3 regions of the Enterobacter bugandensis genome follow, and region 2 is predicted to be linked to each of the others. Evidence: riboswitches for the same ligand, from Rfam matches in the RefSeq annotation. Region 2 holds a riboswitch; each other region holds the start of a gene.
What was found. A riboswitch is a leader RNA that binds a small molecule or an ion and turns the genes downstream of it on or off. The one in region 2 is predicted to bind thiamine pyrophosphate.
Positions count from the first base shown of each region.

Region 1: another riboswitch for thiamine pyrophosphate. It lies ahead of thiB (thiamine ABC transporter substrate binding subunit); the one in region 2 lies ahead of thiC (phosphomethylpyrimidine synthase ThiC).
Region 3: another riboswitch for thiamine pyrophosphate. It lies ahead of thiM (hydroxyethylthiazole kinase); the one in region 2 lies ahead of thiC (phosphomethylpyrimidine synthase ThiC).

Region 1 covers NZ_LT992502.1:769,898-778,035, forward strand. Annotated here, with positions in the region: gene araB (ribulokinase) at 1-340, opposite strand, end outside; gene araC (arabinose operon transcriptional regulator AraC) at 676-1,521, shown strand; gene DG357_RS03755 (DedA family protein) at 1,640-2,407, shown strand; gene thiQ (thiamine ABC transporter ATP-binding protein ThiQ) at 2,451-3,152, opposite strand; gene thiP (thiamine/thiamine pyrophosphate ABC transporter permease ThiP) at 3,136-4,746, opposite strand; gene thiB (thiamine ABC transporter substrate binding subunit) at 4,722-5,705, opposite strand; TPP riboswitch at 5,737-5,837, opposite strand; gene sgrR (HTH-type transcriptional regulator SgrR) at 5,874-7,529, opposite strand; gene sgrT (glucose uptake inhibitor SgrT) at 7,618-7,770, shown strand; gene DG357_RS03785 (sugar efflux transporter) at 7,891-8,138, shown strand, end outside.
Region 2 covers NZ_LT992502.1:231,879-240,016, reverse strand. Annotated here, with positions in the region: gene nfi (deoxyribonuclease V) at 1-488, opposite strand, end outside; gene hemE (uroporphyrinogen decarboxylase) at 498-1,562, opposite strand; gene nudC (NAD(+) diphosphatase) at 1,601-2,374, opposite strand; gene DG357_RS01170 (Rsd/AlgQ family anti-sigma factor) at 2,470-2,967, shown strand; TPP riboswitch at 3,022-3,131, shown strand; gene thiC (phosphomethylpyrimidine synthase ThiC) at 3,211-5,106, shown strand; gene thiE (thiamine phosphate synthase) at 5,106-5,741, shown strand; gene DG357_RS01155 (HesA/MoeB/ThiF family protein) at 5,734-6,489, shown strand; gene thiS (sulfur carrier protein ThiS) at 6,473-6,673, shown strand; gene thiG (thiazole synthase) at 6,675-7,445, shown strand; gene thiH (2-iminoacetate synthase ThiH) at 7,442-8,138, shown strand, end outside.
Region 3 covers NZ_LT992502.1:3,142,045-3,150,182, reverse strand. Annotated here, with positions in the region: gene DG357_RS15265 (MFS transporter) at 1-1,141, shown strand, start outside; gene DG357_RS15260 (glycoside hydrolase family 32 protein) at 1,159-2,592, shown strand; gene DG357_RS15255 (hypothetical protein) at 2,641-3,111, opposite strand; gene DG357_RS23205 (YadA C-terminal domain-containing protein) at 3,271-4,341, opposite strand; TPP riboswitch at 4,985-5,082, shown strand; gene thiM (hydroxyethylthiazole kinase) at 5,118-5,888, shown strand; gene thiD (bifunctional hydroxymethylpyrimidine kinase/phosphomethylpyrimidine kinase) at 5,885-6,685, shown strand; gene DG357_RS15235 (GntR family transcriptional regulator) at 6,728-7,474, shown strand; gene DG357_RS15230 (PfkB family carbohydrate kinase) at 7,448-8,138, opposite strand, start outside.

The DNA.
Region 1 (8,138 bases), 540 kb from region 2:
CGTTCGGGTTGTCGGCAAACTCCGGGCGCAGCGCCAGCACGCGGCCTTCAGCGTCCACCGGGGCTGGCGTTGAACCGGTGCTGTCGACGCCAATCCCCACGACGTCGGCCCGCTGGGCGTCCGTCAGTTCAGCCAGCACGGTTTTGACCGCCGCTTCCATCGATTCAATGTAATCGCGCGGGTGGTGACGGAACTGGTTGTTTGGCGCATCGCAGTAGCGCCCCTCTTGCCAGCGCGGATACCACTCAACGCTGGTTGCTATCTCCTGGCCAGTCGTACAGTCCACTGCCAGCGCGCGAACCGAGTCGCTGCCAAAATCGAGGCCAATTGCAATTGCCATGGTGTTGCTCCATCCGAAACAGGTATGGAAGAACATTAGAGACTGGGGATAAAAATCGTCAGGCAGGATCCGCTAATCTTATGGACTAAATTGCTGTTACGACGGAAAGTGTGACGCCGTGCAAATATTCAATGTGGACATTTCTGCCGCACTTATAGACACTTTTGTTACTGCTTCTCTGCCCGTGTCGGCAGAAAAATCAGGGGAAAAGGCTGAAACATGGCGGACGTAAAAGAGGCGTGATGCTTTTTGGATCTTTTCGCAGGCCATTTTTATACTGCTTTTATCGATATGGACAAATGGTTTCCTTCAGGACCCTTGGGAGAACTGAATCTATGGCCGAACCGCAAAACGATCCCCTGCTGCCGGGATACTCATTTAACGCCCATCTGGTGGCGGGGCTGACGCCAATTGAGGCCGAGGGGTATCTCGATTTTTACGTTGACCGGCCGCTCGGCATGAAAGGGTATATTCTGAACCTGACCGTACGCGGGGAAGGGGTGATAAAAAACGGCGATCGGCAGTTTGTTTGCCGCCCGGGCGATATGCTGCTGTTCCCGCCGGGGGAGATCCACCACTACGGGCGTCACCCGGACGCCAAAGAGTGGTATCACCAGTGGGTCTATTTCCGTCCGCGCGCCTACTGGCAGGAGTGGCTCTCATGGCCGGCTATTTTCGCGCAAACGGGTTTTTATCGTCCGGATGAGGCGCATCTGGCGCAGTTTCGTGAACTGTTCGCACAAATTATTGAGGCGGGGCAGGCGGGCGGGCGCTATGCCGAACTGCTGGCGATCAACCTGCTTGAGCAGGTGCTGCTGCGCCGCATGGAGGCGATCAACGAGTCGCTTAACCCGCCGCTGGATAACCGCGTCCGCGACGCCTGCCAGTACATCAGCGACCATCTGGCCGACAGCCAGTTTGATATCGCCAGCGTTGCCCAGCACGTCTGTCTTTCGCCGTCCCGCCTGTCACACCTGTTCCGCCAGCAGCTTGGCGTGAGCGTGCTGAGCTGGCGTGAGGATCAGCGCATCAGCCAGGCAAAGCTGTTGCTCAGCACCACCCGGATGCCTATCGCGACCGTCGGACGCAACGTGGGCTTTGAAGATCAGCTCTATTTCTCTCGCGTGTTTAAGAAGTGCACCGGCGCCAGTCCCAGTGAATTCCGCGCGGGATGTGAATAAACGGTAAACATTCAGGTGAACTTCAGGAGCATCCTGTAAACTATTCAGACAATTGATGCCTTGACGCGGTGCGGGGCGCTAAGCAGAATCGCTGATTCGTTTTCTGACCGGAATAGTTATGCAGGCATTGCTGGAACACTTTATTACCCAGTCCGTTATGTACTCGCTCATCGCCGTGGCGCTGGTGGCGTTTCTGGAATCGCTGGCGCTGGTTGGGCTGATCCTGCCTGGCACCGTGATGATGGCGGGGCTTGGGGCGCTGATCGGCAGCGGTGAGGTCAATTTCTGGCAGGCGTGGCTGGCCGGGATTATCGGCTGCCTGCTGGGGGACTGGATCTCCTTCTGGCTGGGCTGGCGCTTTAAGAAGCCGCTGCACCGCTGGTCGTTCATGAAAAAGAACAAAGCGCTGCTGGATAAAACCGAACATGCGCTGCACCAGCACAGCATGTTCACCATTCTGGTAGGCCGCTTTGTCGGGCCAACGCGTCCGCTGGTGCCGATGGTGGCGGGGATGCTGGATCTGCCCGTCGCAAAATTCGTGGTGCCGAACATTATCGGCTGCGTATTCTGGCCGCCGTTTTACTTCCTGCCGGGGATCCTCGCGGGTGCGGCCATTGATATCCCTGACGGTATGCAAAGCGGTGAGTTCAAGTGGCTGCTGCTGGGAACGGCGGTACTGCTGTGGCTGGCGGCCTGGCTCTGCTGGCGGCTATGGCGCAGCGCGAAAGCCAGCGTCGATCGCCTGACGCGCTATCTCCCGCGCGCGCGCCTGCTCTGGCTGGCCCCGCTGACGCTGGGCGTGGCGGTGGTGGCGCTGGTCGCGCTGATTCGTCACCCGCTGATGCCGGTGTACGGCGAGATCCTGCTGAAGGTGGTGAGCCGTTAAGGTGTTTTCCCTCTCCCCGTGGGAGAGGGCCAGGGTGAGGGCGTCAGACCGCACGAATGCCTAACAATGAAGACGCCTCCGCGTTACCACTCAGAAGTTCTTGTGTTTCTCCATCCCACAAAATCCGTCCCTCCGCGATCACTACCGATCGCGGCGCAATGCGTGCGGCATCTTCAATGCTGTGCGAAACCATCAGCATCGTGATCTGCTGGCGCTGGCAAACCTCTTCCACCAGCGAGAGCATCTCCTGGCGCAGGGCCGGGTCGAGTGCCGAGAAGGGTTCATCGAGCAGCAGCAGCGGCTGCTCGCGCACCAGACAACGTGCCAGCGCCACGCGCTGACGCTGGCCGCCGGAAAGCTCACCGGGCAGTCTGGAAATCAACGCGGACAGGCCCATTTGTTCGGCAATCTCCTCCAGCTTCTGACGCTGCGCAGCATTGAGTTTTAACCCCGGATCGATTCCCAGCGCGATGTTCTGCCACACCGTAAGGTGATTAAACAGATTGTTTTCCTGAAACAGCATCGACACCGGGCGCTTAGCCGGCGGAGCGTAGGTATACTCGCCATTATCAATGACTATCGACCCGCTGACAGGCTGCAAAAAACCGGCAATCAAATTGAGCAGGGTACTTTTACCGGCCCCGCTTGGGCCAAGCACCGCAATTCGCTCTCCCTGACGAACAGAGAGGGTAAAACGCATCGGCAGATGCTGGTAAAGCCAGGTTACATCAGTCAGTTTTAACATCACGCCCCGGAAGTTTTTCGATAACGGTAAATAAGGCAAAGCACAGCAGTAACAGGAGCAGCGCCGTGACGGCACCGTCCTGGCTGCGGTAGGAGCCAATTTGCTGGTAAAGCCAGAACGGCAGCGTGCGGAAATCCTCGTTGCCAAAGAGGGCCACCACGCCAAAATCCCCAATCGACAGCACGCAGGCGAAGGCCATCGCCTGGGCGAGCGGCCGCTTCAGGGCGCGTAGTTCGACCACTTTCAGCCGCCGCCAGCCCATAATGCCAAGGGACTGACACAGGGCGCTGTACCGGCTGTTAACATCCCGCATCGGGTTTTCCAGTACCTTCAGCGCGTACGGTATGGCCATTAAGGCGTTGGTAAAAATGACGATGCCGTCGGCGCTTTCCGGCAGGCCGATGGTGCTGTTAAACAGTAAAAAGAAGCCGGTCGCCAGCACAATGCCCGGCATCGCCAGGATCAGCATGCCCGTCAGTTCCAGCGCGTGTCCGGCTTTACGGGCATGTCGCGCGTACAGCTCGCGGCTGCTCCAGAGCAGCATCATGGTCAGCGTCACGCAGATTAGCCCGGCTGCCAGCGCGATACGCAATGAGGTCCACGTGGCCTGCCACAGGACCGGCTGTTGAAGTACCGATACCACATTCCGGTTGAGGCCATCGGCGATCACGGCCAGCAGCGGCGGCAGCAGAAGCAGGAGCGCCAGCGCGATCAGCATCACGTCCGAGATGCGGCTGTGCAGGCTGTCCTGCGGATCGCGCCAGCCAGAAAGATTATTGCTTCCTGCGGGGATCGCTTTGCTCAGCCGCTGGCTGAGTAACACCAGCGCCAGGCAGCACACCATCTGTACGATCGCCAGCAACGCGGCGCGGCCCGGATCGTAGTCGTAACTTAATGCCTGATAGATCGCCAGCTCAATAGTGGTGGCCTGCGGGCCGCCGCCGAGAGAAAGCACGGTCGCAAAGCTGGCGAAACAGAGCATAAAGATCAGCGCGGCCACCGGGGCAATCTGGCGTCGCAGCCACGGCCATTCGACAAAGCGGAAGAATGACCATCCGCGCATGCCAAGCTGGGCGGCAATCTGGCGCTGCTCGCCGGGTATGTTCTCCAGCGCCTGCAAAAAGAGGCGCGTCGCCATCGGCATATTGAAGAAAATGTGTGCCAGCAGGATGCCCTTCAGGCCGTAAGGGGAGAAGGTCCATTCCAGGCCTAAAGACGCGAAGAGCGAGGCCAGCCAGCCCTGGCGACCGTATACGCTCAGAATACCAAAAACGGCCACCAGTACGGGCAGGATCAGCGTCATGGCGCACAGGCGCAGCAGGGCCAGCCTGCCGGGGAAACGTCTGCGATAGAGGGCGCGCGCAAGGAAAATGGCCGGGATGACTGACAGCAGCGCGGAAAGAAACGCCTGCCAGAAGGAGAAACGGATGACGTGCCAGAGATAGCTATCGTGCCAGAGCGCGAGCAGATCGCTCTCTGGCGCGTTAAACCACAGCGCCAGAAACGCTCCCAGACTGACGACCACCATCAGTATGGCGGCAATCAGTCCGGGAACTAACCAGCCGGGGATCAGCGGCTGACGGCGCGTTGCCATTCGCTTATCCATGCGGCGCGCTGAGCGGCAACCTGCTGCGGCGTAAATTCCAGCGCGGTCTGCGGTTTGTTCAGCTGCTCAAAGCCTGCCGGCAGCGCCGCGTCGGTGACCGGGTACATCCAGTTGCCCGTCGGAATGGCGTTCTGGAATGCCGGGGAGACCATAAATTTCAGGAACTTCTCGGCCAGTTCCGGCTGTTTGCTGGCGGCGGTGCGGGCAGCCACTTCAACCTGCAGGTAGTGACCTTCAGCGAAATTCGCAGCCGCGTAGTTGTCTTTCTTCTCGGCAATAATATGATAGGCCGGAGAGGTGGTGTAGCTCAGCACCAGATCGCTTTCGCCTTTCAGGAACAGGCCGTAGGCTTCGCTCCAGCCTTTAGTGACCGTAACTGTTTTCGCAGCCAGCTTTTGCCACGCCTCCGGCGTTTTGTCGCCGTAGACTTTCTGCATCCACAGCAGCAGCCCCAGGCCCGGCGTGCTGGTGCGCGGATCTTCATAAATCACGCGCCATTTCTGGTCGCTTTCGACCAGCTCTTTCAGGCTCTTCGGCGGGTTCTTCAGCTTGTTTTTATCGTAGACGAATGCAAAGTAGCCGTAATCGAAGGGAACGAAGGTGTCGTTTTTCCAGCCGCCCGGCACGTTGACGGCATCTGCCGCTACGCCGCTTTTGGCAAACAGTCTGGTTTGCGTGGCGGCTTCCAGCAGGTTGTTATCCAGACCGAGCACCACGTCGGCCTTGCTGTTTTTCCCTTCCATGCGCAGGCGGTTAAGCAGCGACACGCCATCTTCCAGCGCCACGAACTTCAGCTCGCAGTTGCAGTCGGCTTCAAAGGCTTTTTTAACCACCGGGCCGGGGCCCCAGTCGGCGGAGAAGGAGTCGTAGGTATAGACCGTCAGAACAGGCTTAGCAAAAACAGGCAGCGCAACCAGCGCCAGCAGAGGAAGAACGTTTTTTAACACTTTGCACCTCAGGGTTGAGTGGCAAAGGATTTTGAGAAACAGCCTCAAATCCCTTCGCCGGCGTTATCCGGATCAGGTTCGACGGGTATTATCTCAGCGCACATCTGTGATGCAGCACCCCGTTGAGAACGGCGCTATTGTAATGATTTGGTGAATATTACGAAAGCGTTATGGCTCCGGCGGCGCAAACCAGGCGGATTTAAAATCAAACCAGCCCAGGGTATTCATCCGCAGGCCGCGCATGCTGCGCTGTCCCTGGATCAGCAGCCAGTGGTGGATCAACGGTACGATCGTCTGCCCGGCCAGCAGCTCCTGGCACCACGCGGCCAGATCCATCTCTCCTGCCCGCCACTTCGCGGCGTCCTGCTGCCAGTCCCGGCTGATGCAGTGCTGAATGAGAGGCACTTCATACAGGTGTGAAAAGAGCGAGAAATCCAGCGGCAGCGTGAAGTTGGCGCTGTTGAGCCAGATATCGCTGACGACATCCCCGCGGTGCCATTCATCATAATCGACTTCCTGTATCGCCAGCGTCACGCCTTCGGCTGCAAGCAGCTTGCTCATGATCCTCGCGATAAACCGGTGCTCAATGTGATCGCGATAGTAGCTGAGGGTGATGGTTTCCAGCCCGGCGGGTTTTTCACTGCGCACCGGCTGAGCATGGTGCCAGCGCGGAAGCAGGCCATAGGCCGGAAACCACCAGGTCTGGTATTGCTCTTCAGCATGATAAATCAGGTTAGCCGGGGCCAGAATATGGCTGATCCACTTGCGGACGTCGTGATTCGCCCCGCGATGGCTGCGGCTGTCAAAAAGAAGATAGTAGCAGCCCTCCTCCAGGCGACTCTCGAACGCCTTTTCGCTGGTTGTGGGCCCCTCCAGGGTGAGGCCTGCACTCAGCTCTTCGTTGAGGTCCGGTAACACCCAGACGTTCACTTCGTCGATCAGCGCCCGATAGCCAAAATAGTCATCAAAGGCGCGGATCTTCAGCTGATTATTGTTATTGCGCGACACGGCGTAGGGGCCCGTTCCAATCGGCTGGCTGGAAAAATTGTTCAGGGATCGCCACTCGGCAGGCAGGATCATCGAGGGCACATAGCCAAGAAGCCACGGAAGCCAGTTGTCCGGCTGCGATAGCTCAATATCCAGCGTCCAGGCCGTGGGGGAGTGGATCCGCGTGATATGCGAATAGAGCGGCAGCGTGCGGGCACGCTCCAGAGAGGTGATGACGTCACTCATCTCCAGTTCGCGGCCATGGTGGAAGTGAATGCCCGGGCGTAAAAAGAAACGCCAGTGCAGGGGGGAAAGCTGCTGCCAGTGGTGCGCGATATCTGCTTCCAGTTCCCCGTTTTCCTCATTTATTTTCGTCAGACCGCTGAATATCTGCCGGGCCATGTGGGTTTCAGAACGTCGCAATGCCGTGCCGGGCAACAGGTTTTTCATCGGACGATAGTAGAGCACCCGCAGAATGTGGCGTCCCTGACGAAAGCTGCGTCCCAGGTGTGAGACCAGCATCTGGCGCACGGCGGCTTTGTCGCCCACCAGTTGGACCAGCTGATCGATGCGGTCCTGCTCCAGCAGATCCTCCGCCCGCTGCTGCTGCAGGGCCAGGCCGGTATACAGGAAGGTCAAGCGTGAGCGCTTGCCGCGTCCCGCCTCGGCCTCCCAGCTTAGCCAGCCCTGCTGCTGCATAGTGTTGAGTAACGTGCGCATATGGCGGCGAGAGCAGTTGAGGAGTTCTGCCAGCTCGTTAAGCGTGGTCTCCTGCGATTGACCCTCGCAGCACTGCCACAGGCGAATGAATTGTTGTTGCAGTCGACCGGACGGCATAAAAGAGGAACTCCTGACAAAAAATCAGCAATTTATTAATCCCTATATTAAGCCAATAATGCTTCCCGATGAAGTGAGGAGGTAAATTATGAAGAGGTCTACCGCACGTCAGTTTTATCAGCAGTACTTTTCAGCGACAAAGGGAATGTCCTGGCTGGCCCGCCAGTGTGCAGAGCAACGGCTGAGAATCCTGGAAGATCTGATGCAGTGGGACGTTACGAAGCCGACCTCTTCTCGCTAACTCGCCTCGATCATGTGTGACTGAGTATTGGTGTTTATCACCCGCCAGCAAAATGTTTTTGCTGGCTTTTTTCGTTTATTCTTTCACCCAATTTCGATTCGCTTTCACAAGGACTTGCGCATGCTGTGGTTGATGACGATGGGGCGCCGCCTGAATGGCGTGTACGCTGCTTTTATGCTGGTGGCCTTCATGATGGGCGTGGCCGGTGCGCTACAGGCACCGACGCTGAGCCTGTTTCTCAGCCGCGAGGTGGGGGCGCAGCCGTTTTGGGTGGGCCTGTTTTATACCGTTAACGCGATTGCCGGGATCCTCGTTAGCCTGGGGCTGGCGAAACGATCCGACAGCCAGGGCGATCGCCGCAGGCTGAT
Region 2 (8,138 bases):
CAGACCCACGCCAGCTGCTCGCCTTTATGGATAAGCGGCGCCAGCGCGCCCGGTTCGGCAGAAAGCGGCTCAAACGCGCCGCACAGGCGTTTTTTCGCCACGCCGATGGTCGGCACGTCCACCAGCAGACCAAAGTGGCTGGCGACGCCTAAGCGACGCGGATGGGAGATACCGTGCCCGTCAACAAACAGGAGGTCAGGTTTTTGCGAGAGTTGCTCCCACGCGGCCAGCAGCGCGGGGTATTCGCGGAAGGAGAGAAAGCCGGGAATATAGGGCATGGTGGTGGCGATACGCGCCACCTTGTACTCCACCAGCTCCAGCGACGGGTATTTCAGCACCACCATCGCCGCCCGCGTCACTTCACCGCCCTGCTCGAACCCGACGTCCGCCCCGCCAATGTACTGCGGAGGATCCTTATCCAGACGATCCTCGCGGATCACCGATGAAGCCAGTTCGATTTGCTGAGCGCGTAGCGACGCGAGATCCATAACCACTCCTTACTTGTGATACTGGGCAGAAAGCCGATGCACCGCCTCCACAAATACGCCTGCGTGTTCAGGCGGCACATCCTGATGAATGCCGTGGCCGAGGTTAAAGACGTGGCCTTCACCCTGGCCGAAACCAGACAGTATAGTCGACACTTCCTCTTCGATGCGGGCAGGCTGAGCATAGAGCATGGACGGGTCCATGTTGCCCTGCAGCGCCACTTTGTCACCCACGCGGCGGCGGGCATCGGCAATATCGGTGGTCCAGTCGAGGCCCAGCGCGTCGCAGCCGGTGGCCGCCATCGCTTCCAGCCACTGGCCGCCACCTTTGGTGAACAGCGTCACCGGCACGCGGCGACCTTCGTTTTCACGCAGCAGGCCATCGACGATTTTGTGCATGTAGTACAGGGAGAACTGCTGATAATCACGTCCGGTCAGCACGCCGCCCCAGGTGTCGAAAATCATCACCGACTGCGCACCCGCTTTAATCTGCGCGTTGAGGTAGAGCGTAACGCTCTTCGCCAGCTTGTCGAGCAGCGCATGCAGCGCCAGCGGTTCGGCGTACATCATCTTTTTAATCATGGTGAAGGCTTTGCTGCTGCCGCCTTCAACCATGTAGGTGGCCAGCGTCCACGGGCTGCCGGAGAAGCCAATCAGCGGCACTTCGCCCTTCAGCTCGCGGCGAATGGTGCGCACGGCGTTCATCACGTAGCCCAGTTCGCCTTCCGGATCGGGGATCGGCAGCTTATCGACGTCGGCTTTGCTTTTGATCGGCGAGGTAAAGCGCGGGCCCTCGCCGGTTTCGAAATAGAGCCCCAGGCCCATCGCGTCCGGAATGGTGAGAATGTCCGAAAAGAGAATGGCGGCGTCCAGAGGGTAGCGGCGCAGCGGCTGGAGCGTCACCTCACAGGCCAGCTCGGCGTTTTTGCACAGCGACATAAAATCGCCCGCCTGCGCGCGCGTGGCTTTGTACTCTGGCAGATAGCGTCCCGCCTGGCGCATCATCCACACCGGGGTGACATCAACGGGCTGGCGCAGCAGCGCACGCAGATAACGATCGTTCTTCAGTTCGGTCATTTTGCAGTTCCTTATTGCGTCAGTCCGTCAGTGTAACACTACTCATACTCGGCCCGACACATTGCCACGGTATCTTCTATCAGGCGACGCGCCACCGTTCCCGGAGGGGGTAACAGCGGTAAATTGTCGTAGCGGTACCAGTTCGCCTCCAGCAGCTCTTTCGGATCGATAACAATCTCGCCGCTGTCATATTCCGCCATAAACGCGGTCATCAGAGACATCGGGAACGGCCACGGCTGGGAGGTCACGTAGCGCAGGTTCTTCACCTTGATGCTGCTCTCCTCCATCACCTCGCGCGCCACCGCCTGCTCCAGCGTTTCGCCGACTTCGACGAACCCGGCGAGGACGGTATGAATGCCGTTGCGATGACGGGTATGTTGCGCCAGCAGGATGGAATCATCACGGCGGATGGCAACGATGATGCACGGCGCGATTTGCGGGTAGTAGCGTTCACGGCAGTGGCCGCAGAGCAGCGCCCACTCGGTTTTGCTTGGGTGCATGGTGTGGCCGCAGTAACCGCAATATTTGTGCGAACGGTAAAACTCCGCCAGCTGCACGCCCCGCCCCGCCAGCTGGAACAGGCCGACGTCAAGATCTAACACCTGACGTACGGATCCCATATCCTGACGGCGCGCCTGTTGGATCAACCACACGGGATCGCCCTGCCACTCGCCGATCTTCAGCGCGGACTGGCCCACCAGATCGAACGTTTCCGCGGCACCGTAGGGCAACTCTCCTGAGGGCAGCCATAATTTTTGTTCGTGGCTGACGATCCACCAACCCAGATCTGATTTTTCAATAATACGATCCATATCTATTGCACTACCTTCGCTTCACTGACATGTTGTTAGCATTGTGGTTACATTTTGGATAAGCAGATCCCATTCTAAACCTTATGGAGTCGACCATGTTAAACCAGCTGGAAAGCCTGACTGAGCGCGTTGGAGGAAGTAATACCCTGGTGGATCGCTGGCTACATGTGCGCAAGCATCTCCTTGTGGCGTATTACAATCTGGTCGGTCTTAAGCCTGGCAAAGAATCCTTTATGCGGCTGAACGAAAAAGCGCTGGATGATTTTTGTCAGAGCCTTGTCGACTACCTCTCCGACGGCCATTTCAACATTTATGAACGCATTATCCGCGAAATGGAAGGGACAACGCCGTATTTAGCGGCCAGCAAACTCTGTCCGCAGCTGGAAGCCAACACCCAGCAGATCATGGACTATTACGATTCCACGCTCGAGAACGCCATCGATCACGATAACTATCTTGAGTTCCAGCAGGCGCTGTCCGACCTGGGCGAAGCGCTGGAAGAGCGATTCACGCTGGAAGATAAGCTCATCGCCCTCGTACTGGATAACAACCTGAATATCAGCAGCAGCGATAACGTTGCGCGCCCTGCTTGAGTTCTTAACCGTTAACGAGTAATTTACAACCAGTCGCCCCTCTGCGGAGGGGGATTTTTCTTGTCGGAGTGCCCAGTGTGTAAGCACGGGCTGAGACCGTTAATTCGGGATCCGCGGAACCTGATCAGGTTAATACCTGCGAAGGGAACAAGAGTCACGCTGCTGTTGTATCGCCCCTGGGGCGATCTCCTCTTGCTTCATCCGTCGTCTGACAAGCCATGTCCTTCACTTCTGGAATGAGCTATGTCTACAACAAAACTGACCCGCCGCGAACAGCGTGCACAGGCCCAACACTTCATCGACACCCTGGAAGGCACCGCTTTCCCGAACTCGAAACGCATCTACATCACCGGTTCACAGGCCGATATCCGCGTGCCGATGCGCGAAATCCAGCTCAGCCCGACGCTTATCGGCGGCAGCAAAGAGAACCCCCAGTATGAAGACAACGAAGCCGTGCCGGTGTATGACACCTCCGGCCCATACGGCGATCCTGACGTTGCTATCAACGTGCAGCAAGGTCTGGCAAAGCTGCGCCAGCCGTGGATTGACGCGCGTAACGACTGCGAAGAACTGAGCGTACGCAGTTCTGCGTACACCAAAGAACGCCTGGCCGACGACGGCCTGGACGAGCTGCGCTTTACCGGCCTGCTGACGCCAAAACGCGCCAGAGCGGGCAAGTGCGTCACCCAGCTGCACTACGCGCGCCAGGGTATCGTCACGCCGGAGATGGAGTTCATCGCCATCCGCGAAAACATGGGCCGCGAGCGCATCCGCAGCGAAATATTGCGCCACCAGCATCCGGGTGAAGGCTTTGGCGCTCGCCTGCCGGAGAACATCACGCCGGAGTTTGTGCGTGACGAAGTGGCCGCCGGGCGCGCGATTATCCCTGCCAACATCAACCATCCGGAATCGGAGCCGATGATTATCGGCCGCAACTTCCTTGTGAAAGTTAACGCCAACATCGGCAACTCTGCCGTCACCTCGTCCATCGAAGAGGAGGTGGAAAAGCTGGTCTGGTCCACGCGCTGGGGCGCGGACACGGTGATGGACCTCTCCACTGGCCGTTACATCCACGAAACCCGCGAGTGGATCCTGCGTAACAGCCCGGTGCCGATTGGTACCGTCCCGATTTACCAGGCGCTGGAGAAGGTCAACGGCATTGCTGAAAACCTCACCTGGGAAGCGTTCCGCGACACGCTGCTGGAGCAGGCGGAACAGGGCGTGGACTACTTCACCATCCACGCGGGCGTGCTGCTGCGCTACGTACCGATGACGGCGAAACGTCTGACCGGCATCGTCTCGCGGGGTGGCTCCATCATGGCGAAGTGGTGCCTGTCCCATCATCAGGAAAACTTCCTCTACGAGCACTTCCGCGAGATCTGCGAAATCTGCGCCGCGTACGACGTCTCCCTGTCACTGGGCGACGGCCTGCGTCCGGGCTCCATCCGCGATGCCAACGACGAAGCGCAGTTTGCCGAGCTGCACACCCTGGGCGAGCTGACCAAAATCGCCTGGGAGTATGACGTGCAGGTGATGATTGAAGGCCCGGGCCACGTGCCGATGCAGATGATACGCCGCAACATGACCGAGGAGCTGGAGCACTGCCACGAAGCGCCGTTCTACACTCTGGGGCCATTGACCACAGATATCGCACCGGGCTACGACCACTTCACCTCCGGGATTGGCGCGGCGATGATCGGCTGGTTTGGCTGCGCCATGCTCTGCTACGTGACGCCGAAAGAGCATCTCGGCCTGCCCAACAAAGAGGACGTAAAGCAGGGACTGATTACCTATAAAATTGCCGCCCACGCGGCGGATCTGGCGAAAGGCCACCCGGGCGCACAAATCCGCGACAACGCCATGTCCAAAGCGCGCTTTGAATTCCGCTGGGAAGACCAGTTTAACCTGGCGCTGGATCCGTTCACCGCCCGCGCCTATCACGACGAGACCCTGCCGCAGGAGTCGGGCAAGGTGGCGCACTTCTGCTCCATGTGCGGGCCAAAATTCTGCTCGATGAAAATCAGCCAGGAGGTGCGGGATTACGCCGCCGCGCAGACCATTGAAGTCGGTATGGCGGACATGTCGGAAACCTTCCGCGCCAGAGGCGGCGAAATTTACCTCAAAAAAGAGGAGGCGTAATGTACAAGCCCGATTTCCCCTCCGTGCCCTTTCGCTTAGGGCTTTACCCGGTGGTGGACAGCGTGGAGTGGATCGAACGCCTGCTGGAGGCCGGCGTTCGCACCCTCCAGCTGCGCATCAAAGATAAGCGTGATGAAGAGGTGGAGGCCGACGTCGTCGCCGCCATCGCGCTGGGGCATCGCTACAATGCCCGCCTGTTTATCAACGACTACTGGCGGCTGGCCGTTAAGCACCGGGCGTACGGCGTGCATTTGGGCCAGGAGGATCTGGAAACCACCGATCTGAACGCCATTCGCCAGGCTGGCCTGCGCCTTGGCGTTTCAACACACGATGATATGGAAATCGACGTGGCGCTGGCGGCACGCCCCTCCTACATCGCCCTCGGTCACGTTTTTCCGACGCAAACCAAGCAGATGCCTTCTGCCCCGCAGGGTCTGACGCAGCTGGCGAGCCACGTTAAGCGCCTTGCCGATTACCCGACCGTCGCCATCGGTGGAATCAGCCTTGAACGCGCCCCGGCGGTGCTGGAGACCGGCGTCGGCAGTATCGCCGTCGTCAGCGCTATCACCCAGGCGGCAGACTGGCGGTCCGCCACCGCGCAGCTTTTACAGCTGGCAGGAGCAGGCGATGAATGACCGCGATTTTATGCGCTACAGCCGCCAGATCCTGCTGGAGGATATCGCCATTGACGGGCAGCAAAAGCTGCTTGCCAGCCGGGTACTGATTGTCGGCCTGGGCGGATTAGGCGCGCCCGCCGCGCTGTATCTGGCCGGTGCGGGCGTGGGCACGCTGGTGCTGGCCGATGACGACGAGGTGCACCTCAGCAACCTGCAACGGCAAATCCTCTTCACGACTGAAGATGTTAACCAGCCTAAAGCGCAGATCACCCGGCAGCGGCTTAACCAGCTTAATCCGGATATCGAACTGATTGCGCTCCAGACGCGGCTTAGCGGAGACGAGCTGCAACGTGAAGTTGCCCTTGCCGACGCGGTGCTGGACTGCACGGACAACATGGCGACGCGTCAGGCCATCAACGCGGCCTGTGTTGCACAGAACACGCCGCTGATCACCGCCAGCGCGGTCGGGTTCGGCGGGCAGATAATGGTGCTTACGCCGCCGTGGGCGCAGGGCTGTTACCGCTGCCTGTGGCCGGACGAGGCTGAACCGGAGCGTAACTGCCGCACGGCAGGCATTCTTGGCCCGGTGGTGGGCGTGATGGGAACCCTCCAGGCGCTGGAGGCCATCAAGCTGCTCAGCGGCATGGAGACGGAACGCAACACGCTCCGGCTGTTCGACGCCCGCTCCAGCGGCTGGCGCCATCTGGCACTACACCGCGCCAGCCACTGCCCGGTATGCGGAGGCCACGATGCGCATTCTGTTTAACGATGAGCCGATGACGTGCGACGACGGTCTCACCGTTGCCGTCCTGCTCGACAAATTGCGCCAGCTCAAGCCGGGAACGGCGCTGGCGCTCAATCAACAGATCCTGCCGCGCGAGCAGTGGGAACTTCAGCAGGTCAATGAAGGCGACCAGATCCTGCTGTTTCAGGTTATCGCAGGGGGCTGAGATGTTACGTATTGCTGATAAAGTCTTTAATTCACATCTGTTTACCGGTACCGGCAAATTCGCCTCGCCGCAGCTGATGGTGGATGCTATTCGTGAAAGCGGCAGCCAGCTGGTGACGCTGGCGATGAAGCGCGTGGATCTGCGCCAGCACAACGATGCCATACTTGCGCCGCTACTGGAGGCAGGCGTGACGCTGCTGCCCAACACCTCCGGCGCGAAAACGGCCGAGGAGGCGATTTTCGCCGCACAGCTGGCGCGGGAAGCGCTCGGTACCCGCTGGCTGAAGCTGGAAATTCACCCGGACGCCCGCTGGCTGCTGCCCGACCCGATCGAGACCCTGAAAGCCGCAGAAAAGCTAGTGCAGCAGGGGTTTACCGTTCTGCCTTACTGCGGCGCGGATCCCGTGCTGTGTAAGCGTCTGGAAGAGGTCGGCTGCGCCGCCGTCATGCCGCTGGGCGCGCCCATTGGCTCCAATCAGGGGCTGGAAACCCGCGCGATGCTGGAGATCATCATCGAGCAGGCGACCGTGCCGGTGGTGGTGGATGCGGGGATCGGCGTGCCCAGCCATGCCGCGCAGGCGCTGGAAATGGGGGCCGACGCGGTGCTGGTGAATACCGCCATTGCGGTGGCCGACGACCCGGTCATGATGGCGCGTGCGTTTCGTCTCGCCGTGGAGGCTGGCGTGCTGGCCAGAGAGTCCGGCCCCGGCTCGCGCAGTTTTCAGGCACAGGCCACCAGCCCGCTGACCGGTTTTCTGGAGGCGATCTCATGAGCACGTTTACCGAGCGCTGGCGCGAGCTTAACTGGGACGATATTGCCCTGCGCATCAACAGCAAAACGGCGGCTGACGTGGAGCGCGCGCTGAATGCCCGTCATCTGAACCGGGAGGATTTAATGGCCCTGCTCTCCCCGGCGGCCAGCGCCTACCTTGAACCGATGGCGCAGCGCGCTCAGCGCCTCACCCGGCAGCGGTTTGGCAACACGGTGAGCTTCTACGTCCCGCTCTATCTTTCGAACCTGTGCGCCAACGACTGTACCTACTGTGGTTTTTCCATGAGCAACCGCATCAAGCGGAAAACGCTCGATGAAGAGGAGATCGCCCGCGAGTGTGCCGCTATTCGTGAAATGGGGTTCGAACATCTTCTGCTGGTCACGGGCGAGCATCAGGGGAAAGTGGGAATGGACTATTTCCGCCAGCATCTGCCTGCGATACGTCGGGAGTTTGCGTCGTTGCAGATGGAGGTTCAGCCCCTGTCGCAGGACGAGTATGCGGAGTTAAAAACGCTCGGGCTGGACGGCGTTATGGTCTATCAGGAAACCTACCACGAGGCGACGTACGCGCGGCATCACCTGAAAGGGAAGAAGCAGGATTTTTTCTTCCGGCTGGAAACGCCGGACAGGCTGGGCCGCGCCGGGATCGACAAAATCGGGCTGGGTGCGCTAATTGGGCTTTCCGATAGCTGGC
Region 3 (8,138 bases), 2.9 Mb from region 2:
GCTCCACCAGGAAGTGGGGTTAAAAGCGGGGGATACGGGCGTTATCTATGCCGTGCTTTCCGTCTCCGCGCTGTTTGCTCAAATCTGCTATGGATTTATTCAGGACAAACTCGGCCTGCGCAAAAACCTGCTCTGGTTTCTGACCAGTCTGCTTATTCTTTCCGGTCCGGCCTTTTTGCTGTTTGGCTATCTGCTGCAAGTTAACGTGTTGCTGGGCAGTATTTTCGGCGGGATTTTTATTGGCCTGACGTTTAACGGTGGGATTGGGGTGCTGGAATCCTATACCGAACGCGTGGCCCGTCAGAGCCAGTTTGAGTTTGGCAAGGCGAGAATGTGGGGATCGCTTGGCTGGGCGGCGGCAACCTTTTTTGCGGGGCTCCTGTTTAACATCAATCCGAAGCTGAATTTCGCTGTCGCGAGCGGCGCCGGGCTGGTGTTTTTTGTTTTGCTCGCGCGCCTGCGGGTCTCTTCCGCACCGCATGCCATGCAGGAAGCGGTGTCCGGTGGCAAGGTGACGCTGGAAGACGCATTGCGCCTGCTGACGCTGCCGCGTTTCTGGGCGCTGGTGTTTTTCGTTATCGGCACCTGCATTTACGGCGTTTACGATCAGCAGTTCCCGGTCTATTTCTCATCACAGTTCCCGACGTTGCAGGAAGGGAACGCCATGTACGGCTATCTCAACTCCTTCCAGGTTTTCCTTGAGGCGGCGGGCATGTTTTGCGCCCCGTGGCTGGTGAACCGCCTCGGCGCGAAAAACGGCCTGATATTCGCGGGAATGGTGATGGCAATGCGTATGGTGGCATCTGGTCTGGTTGAGGGGCCGGTGCTCATCTCCATTACCAAGCTGCTGCACGCGGTAGAACTGCCCGTATTGCTGGTCTCGGTATTTAAATACAACAGCTTACATTTTGATAAGCGGCTCTCTTCCACGCTCTATCTGGTGGGCTTTGCCTGTACAAGCTCGGTGATTGCGTCTGTGCTGTCGCCGCTGGCGGGTTACAGCTATGAGAAATACGGCTTTGCCCAATCCTATCTCATTATGGGGCTGTTAGTGTTCAGCACCACGCTCATCTCCATCTTCCTGTTGCGCTCGGGTAAGTCTTCTTCTGACCCGCTCATGCCGCAACCTTCCACTATATGACTGAAAAGAGTAAACAAATGATGTATTCCATTGCCAAAGCTGAACAATCATTACAGGCCAAACGCGGCGATCTTAACCTGCGCTGGTATCCGCGTTACCACCTCGCCGCGCGTGCCGGCTGGATGAACGACCCGAATGGTCTGGTGTGGTTTGACGGCTGGTATCACGCGTTTTACCAGCATCATCCGTACTCGACCCAGTGGGGGCCGATGCACTGGGGTCATGCGCGCAGCAAGGATTTAGTTCGCTGGGAACACCTCCCGGTGGCGCTGGCACCGGAAGGGCCAGAGGATAAGGACGGCTGTTTTTCCGGCTCGGCGGTGGTGGATGGCGATACGCTGGCGCTGATTTATACCGGCCACAAATTCCACGGCGATCCGGATGACGAGGCTAACCTTTACCAGGTGCAGTGCCTGGCAACCAGCCGTGATGGCGTCCATTTTACGCGGCAAGGAACGATCGTTGACACGCCGCCTGGGCTGCATCACTTTCGCGATCCAAAAGTGTGGCGGGAAGGGGAGCGCTGGTACATGGTTGTCGGGGCGCGGGATGGCGAGATGGGCCAGGTGCGCGTTTACCGTTCTGACGACCTGCGCGAATGGCAGGATATGGGCGTGCTTGCGGTGGCTGAAAAAGAGATGGGTTACATGTGGGAATGCCCGGACTTTTTCACCCTCAACGGCAAACGCGTGCTGATGTTTTCACCTCAGGGGCTGGCTGCGGAGGGATTCAAAAATCGCAATCTTTTCCAGAGCGGTTACCTGCTGGGGGAGTGGCAGCCCGGCCAACCTTTCGCGCGTGAAGGTGAGTTTGTGGAGATGGATAGCGGGCATGATTTCTATGCGCCGCAAAGCTTCCTGACGCCTGACGGCCGCCGCATCGTTATCGGCTGGCTGGACATGTGGGAATCTCCCCTTCCGGAACAGCAGGACGGGTGGGCTGGCATGCTCTCTTTACCGCGCGAACTGACGCTAAGCGCGGATAACCGCCTGCAGATGCGGCCAGCCAGAGAAGTGGAAAGCTTGCGGGGAGCGTGGTTCCCCTGGCCGGTGAGCACGCTCAACAATCAGCAGATCGTTCAGGTGGAAAGCTGCGATGCGATGGAGGTTATTCTGCAGTGGGACTGTGCTAACAGCAGCGCGGAGCAGTACGGCATTCGTCTTGGCGACGGATTCCGTCTCTACGTTGATGCGCAGATGCAGCGCCTGGTGCTGGAGCGTTATTATCCGCAGTATGGCCTGTGCGGTACCCGAAGCGTCGCGCTGAATCTGAACGACACGCTAAGCCTGCGCCTGTTCGTTGACAGCTCGTCAGTGGAAGTGTTTGTCAATGAAGGGGAGGCGTGCCTGAGCAGCCGCATTTATCCTGATGAAGGGGCGCGCGAACTGGCAATGTTTGCCTGGACGGGAACCGCATCGCTTATTGATGCCGGGGCGTGGCAGCTAGAGTAATACGTTAAGGCCTGCGAATTAAAAAGGCGACAGGTGTCGCCTCTGCTTCTATTTAATCTTTGTTGCGTAGCCTTCGAACTTTCCTTCTTTACTCACCGCTAATTTGCCTTTAGCAGGATAGTAAATGAAGGTGTATAGCCCTTGTGAATAAACTTTTGCCTGAGGCTCATTTTCATCCAGCGCGCCCAATACGCCATCGACATCCAGGATCTCGCCTTTAATTGTGATCTTCATTCCTTCCCATTTAAAGGCGTGTAACGCTTTGGCCGCCTGAGCATGTTGTTTCACGTCTTTTTTAACCCAGATACCCGTACCCGATGCGGCATCACGCGCGTTCGCCCATGCTGCATTTTGTGCGGCTTCATTATAAGCATTCTGGCGATTTTGCTCAGCCAGGTAGCAGGTATCTTTGCTAATGCCCTGGCGCTCACATTCGGCCATGCGCTGAGCAGTTGAAGTACACGCAGAAAGCAGGATGGCAGCACCAGCTATTAATACCGCTAAGAGTGACTTTATCATTACGATGATACCTTTGGTGAAATATATTCTATAGAAGAAGGTTTAATAGCCGCAAATATAATAAGCCTGATACATAATACCTAACCATGCGCCAACGATAATAAGCATCAGGTACACTATTACAGAGATAACAATGTATTTTGTCATACTGGTTATTTATTAAAAGCCAATCCCTACGCCGACTGAAGCCCCCATATTATTTGCTGTGTCATCAGAGAAGCTCACTTTACCAACCATATGTTCGTTAAAGTTAACCGACGCCCCAACCGCTAACGCGCTTTCACCGTTGTAAGTCGCACCGCCAGCCGAGAACATCACGCGCTGATTTGTTTGCACCTGAGGTAAACCGGCCATCGCCATCGCGCCGCTGATACCTGCGTTTGCTTCTTTCTTGTTATTATCGACTTCCTCACGCAGCGATTTAAATTGCTGGTTAGCGTTGTTATTCAGAGCCTGTAATGTCTGTTTGGTCGCCTGCAGCTCCTGAGCCTCGGCCGTAACCGCCTGACTATTAGTAGCGACTTTAGCCTTTGTTGTCGTGTCTACCTGCGTGCGTGTCACAGTGGTCATCACGCCATTTTTTCCATCTTTGCCGTCTTTACCATTCGCTCCGTCACGTCCGTTAATTCCGGCAACGCCCTGTGCGCCGGTGTCGCCTTTCTCACCCTTAGCGCCGTCTTTTCCATCAACCCCGTTAGTTGGTTTTGGTGCATTCTCAAGAGCTAACAGGCGGCCATCTTGTATACCGTTAGTAGCTTCAACAGTTGCAAGGCGGCTATCCTGGACAGCGTTAGCAGTTTCAATATTAGTAATTGCAGTTCCGTTAGTCAGCACGCCCTGTAACGCCGCATCACCTTTTTTATTAGCGGTGTCAGCAAGAGCGCCTGCTAATTTAGCTTCATGATCGACACCAGAGACAGAAGTCTGAAGAGAGGAAATATTATTGGCGTTAGTGCTGATATTACCATTACTTGCGTCAATCTCGTTTTGCATCCGCTCACGATCGCCTTGTAAGTTATAGATCTGCCCGTCTTGTTTTACATTTTCAGCTTTCATATTATCCAGATTATAAGCGGTATTGTCAGTCCCCTGGACCTGAATAAAAGAACCTGAATTGAATACGTTATCGTTAAGGTTTACGGTTACATCAGCTGCTTGAGTTACGGTCATAGAGCCAGTGAAAATAACACCAAATAAAAAAGCAGTAACGGCATTTTTAACAACTTTCATTTGTAAAACACTCATCATTTAAAAAGTAAAAATGGGCAAGGCTGGCTATCCTGGCGTGTTGATGTAACGTCTGGTTACGCCCGATTAAAATAACGGAGTTACGTTAAATTTTGAATAAATCACTTAATTCGTAACGTGCGGTAACTATCAATTAATGCGAGCTTTTGGATATTGATCTAAATCATAAATGGCATGAATAGCCAAAGTGAATTTTTAAGAGGTGAAGGCAAATATCTCAATGTTTACATTAACTTATAAGATGAGAGGCCAAACGCGAGTTTCGCGGTAACCCCTTGATTGAGAGGCTAAATGTTTAGCGGGGTTAAACCGTTTGGGGATTGCTTTATATTTCATTCGAAATAAGTTTTAATGATTAATGAAACGTAAAATAGACTAACTGAAAGCGGAAAAAAATTATGTTGGTCGAGCTATTTCTTACACGCTGAAAAAGTGGATGTTTTTTGGACGTAATGGAAATGTTATAGCGGATGGTGTTGATTTAAAGAAGTGGCATAATAGTTCTGTAATTATCGCTGCTAGCCTTTTCTTTCGCACCAACCCTGCGTGAAGAAGCGATCCCCACAAGGGCGCTTGCGTCAGCCAGCAACTTCCCCTAATCTGGCAAAAAGTAAGTCAATTCTTACCAAATGACTCGGGGTGCCCTTCTTCGTTGAAGGCTGAGAAATACCCGTATTACCTGATCTGGATAATGCCAGCGTAGGGAAGTCAGATGCCTTCCCGGTCATCGCTTCTTCACGCAAGGCAGGAGCGAACCCATGCAGCCTGACCTGCTCGATTTACACGTTTTACACTACTTCCGTACCCGTTCTCCGCTGACCCACTGCATGACCAACGATGTCGTACAGACCTTTACGGCCAACGTTTTGCTGGCCCTTGGCGCATCCCCGGCGATGGTGATTGAGGCCGAAGAGGCCGAACAGTTTGCCGCGATAGCCGATGCGCTGTTAATCAACGTCGGCACGCTGACCGCACCGCGCGCCCAGTCGATGCGTCGTGCCATTGAAAGCGCGGTGGCGGCAGGCAAACCCTGGACGCTGGACCCGGTTGCGGTGGGTGCCCTGACGTTCCGCACCCGTTTTTGCCATCAAATTTTGGCCCTGAACCCGACCACCATTCGCGGCAACGCCTCTGAAATCCTGGCTCTGGCCGGAATGAGCGCGGGCGGGCGCGGTGTTGATACCACCGACACCGCCGCCAGCGCGTTGCCTGCCGCTCAGGCGTTGGCCCGCCAGACCTATGCCATTGTGGTGGTCACCGGCGAGGTGGACTACATCACTGACGGAGAGCGGACCCGAACGGTAACGGGCGGAGACCCGTTAATGACGCGCGTAGTGGGAACCGGGTGCGCGCTTTCTGCCGTTGTGGCGGCGAGCTGCTCGCTGCCGGGGAACAGGCTGGATAATGTTGCCGCCGCCTGCGGATGGATGAAGCGCGCCGGAACGGCAGCCGTTGCGCGCTCGCGCGGGCCAGGCAGTTTTACCAGCGCCTTCCTGGATGCGCTCTATACGCTGGAGGAACAGGCATGAAGCGGATTAACGCCGTGACCATTGCCGGTACCGACCCCAGCGGCGGCGCGGGCATCCAGGCCGATCTGAAAACCTTCTCGGCCCTTGGCGCGTATGGCTGCTCGGTGATTACCGCGCTGGTAGCGCAAAACACGCGCGGCGTGCAGTCGGTCTACCGTATCGAGCCGGATTTTGTTGCCGCGCAGCTGGATTCGGTGTTCAGCGACGTGCGGATTGATACCACCAAGATCGGCATGCTGGCCGAAACGGACATTGTGGAGGCGGTGGCCGAGCGGCTTAAACGCTATCAGGTGCAAAACGTGGTGCTGGATACCGTCATGCTGGCAAAAAGCGGCGATCCGCTGCTCTCTGCCTCCGCCGTTGAGACGCTCCGCAATAAGCTGCTGCCGCAGGTGGCGCTCATCACGCCCAATCTGCCGGAAGCCGCCGCGCTGTTAGGCACGTCGCACGCGCAAACTGAACGCGAAATGAAAGAGCAGGGGTATGCGCTGCTGGCGATGGGCTGCGGGGCGGTGCTGATGAAAGGCGGTCATCTGGATGACGCTGAAAGCCCGGACTGGCTCTTTACCCGCGACGGCGAGCAACGTTTTACGGCTCCGCGCGTACAGACCAAAAACACCCACGGCACGGGGTGCACTCTCTCCGCCGCGCTGGCGGCGCTGCGCCCGCGGCATGACGGCTGGGCTGATACGGTGCGAGAAGCGAAAATCTGGCTGTCGGCGGCGCTGGCAAAAGCCGATACTCTGGAAGTCGGTCACGGTATTGGGCCGGTTCATCATTTTCATGCGTGGTGGTAACCCAGTATACTGGCAGGAAACACCACGCCTGAGAAAACAGAGATGGAACAAGCGCATACCCGGTTAATCGCTCAACTGACTGAACGGATCGCCGCGCCTGACAACACGCCGCTGTACCTGAAATTTGCCGAAACGGTAAAAAACGCGGTGCGCAGCGGCGTGCTGGAGCACGGGAACATTTTGCCCGGCGAGCGCGATCTGAGCCAGTTAACCGGCGTGTCGCGGATCACCGTGCGCAAAGCGATGCAGGCGCTGGAAGCCGAGGGCGTTGTCACGCGTGCCCGGGGTTACGGCACGCAAATTAACAACATCTTCGAATACTCGCTCAAGGAAGCGCGCGGGTTCTCTCAGCAGGTGGTGCTGCGCGGTAAAACGCCTAATACGCTGTGGGTCAATAAACGCGTGGTGAAATGCCCGGAAGAGGTGGCGGGCCACCTGTCACTGGAGCCGAACAGCGACGTCTTTTTGCTGAAGCGTATTCGCTATGTGGATGACGATGCGGTGTCGATTGAAGAGTCCTGGGTGCCGGTCGGGCTCATTCCCGAACCGGATGCGATAGGGATTTCGCTGTACGACTACTTCCGCAGTCAGAATATCTTCCCGCAGCGCACCCGTTCACGGGTCAGCGCCCGCATGCCGGACAGCGAGTTTCAGGCGCACATTAAGATGGACGAAAAAATACCGGTGCTGGTGATCAAGCAGGTTGCGCTTGACCAGCAGCACCGGCCGATTGAGTACAGCATCAGCTACTGTCGCAGCGACCTATACGTCTTTGTGTGCGAGGAGTAATTCCTCACGAGTGGGCGCGCAGTCGCCGCCGCGATGGCTCACCACCCAGGACGCCACGGCATTCCCCAGCAGAACGGCGTCTGCCAGCGACCATCCCGCCGCCAGCCCGGCAAGCGTGCCGCCCGCGTGGCTGTCACCAGCGCCGATGGTGTCCACTACCGTGGCGGGAAACGCCGGAACAACGCCCGATGCGTCGCCGTCATACCAGGCAGCACCGTCTTTATCATGCCGCACAATCAGCGCGGCGCCGAAGCGCTGCTGCCACTCCTCGCCCAGGTTTTCAGCCTCAACGCCCAGCCTTTCAGCAGCGAGCTCCGCTTCCTGACGATTAAGCGACACGATCGGCCTGCAGGCCATAATCCGCCCCATCAGCGCGTCGGGGATATCCGCGATGCGTGGGCCGAAATCGATAAGCGCCGTCACGTCCTCCAGCCCTTCAAGCCAGCCCGTCAGCAGCTCGCCGCACGGCGAGGCCAGCTGGTAGCCGGAGAGATAAACCAGGCTATTTTGCGGGACGTTTAGCTCGTCAAGCCAGCGCTGCTGCCACTGGTTCTCGACGCCGCTAAAGGACATAAAGGTGCGCTCGCCGTCAGGCTCCACCAGCGCCAGACACCAGCCGTTGTCGCCGGTTTCAGCCTCCACGGCGCTGTGCAGATCCTGCTTC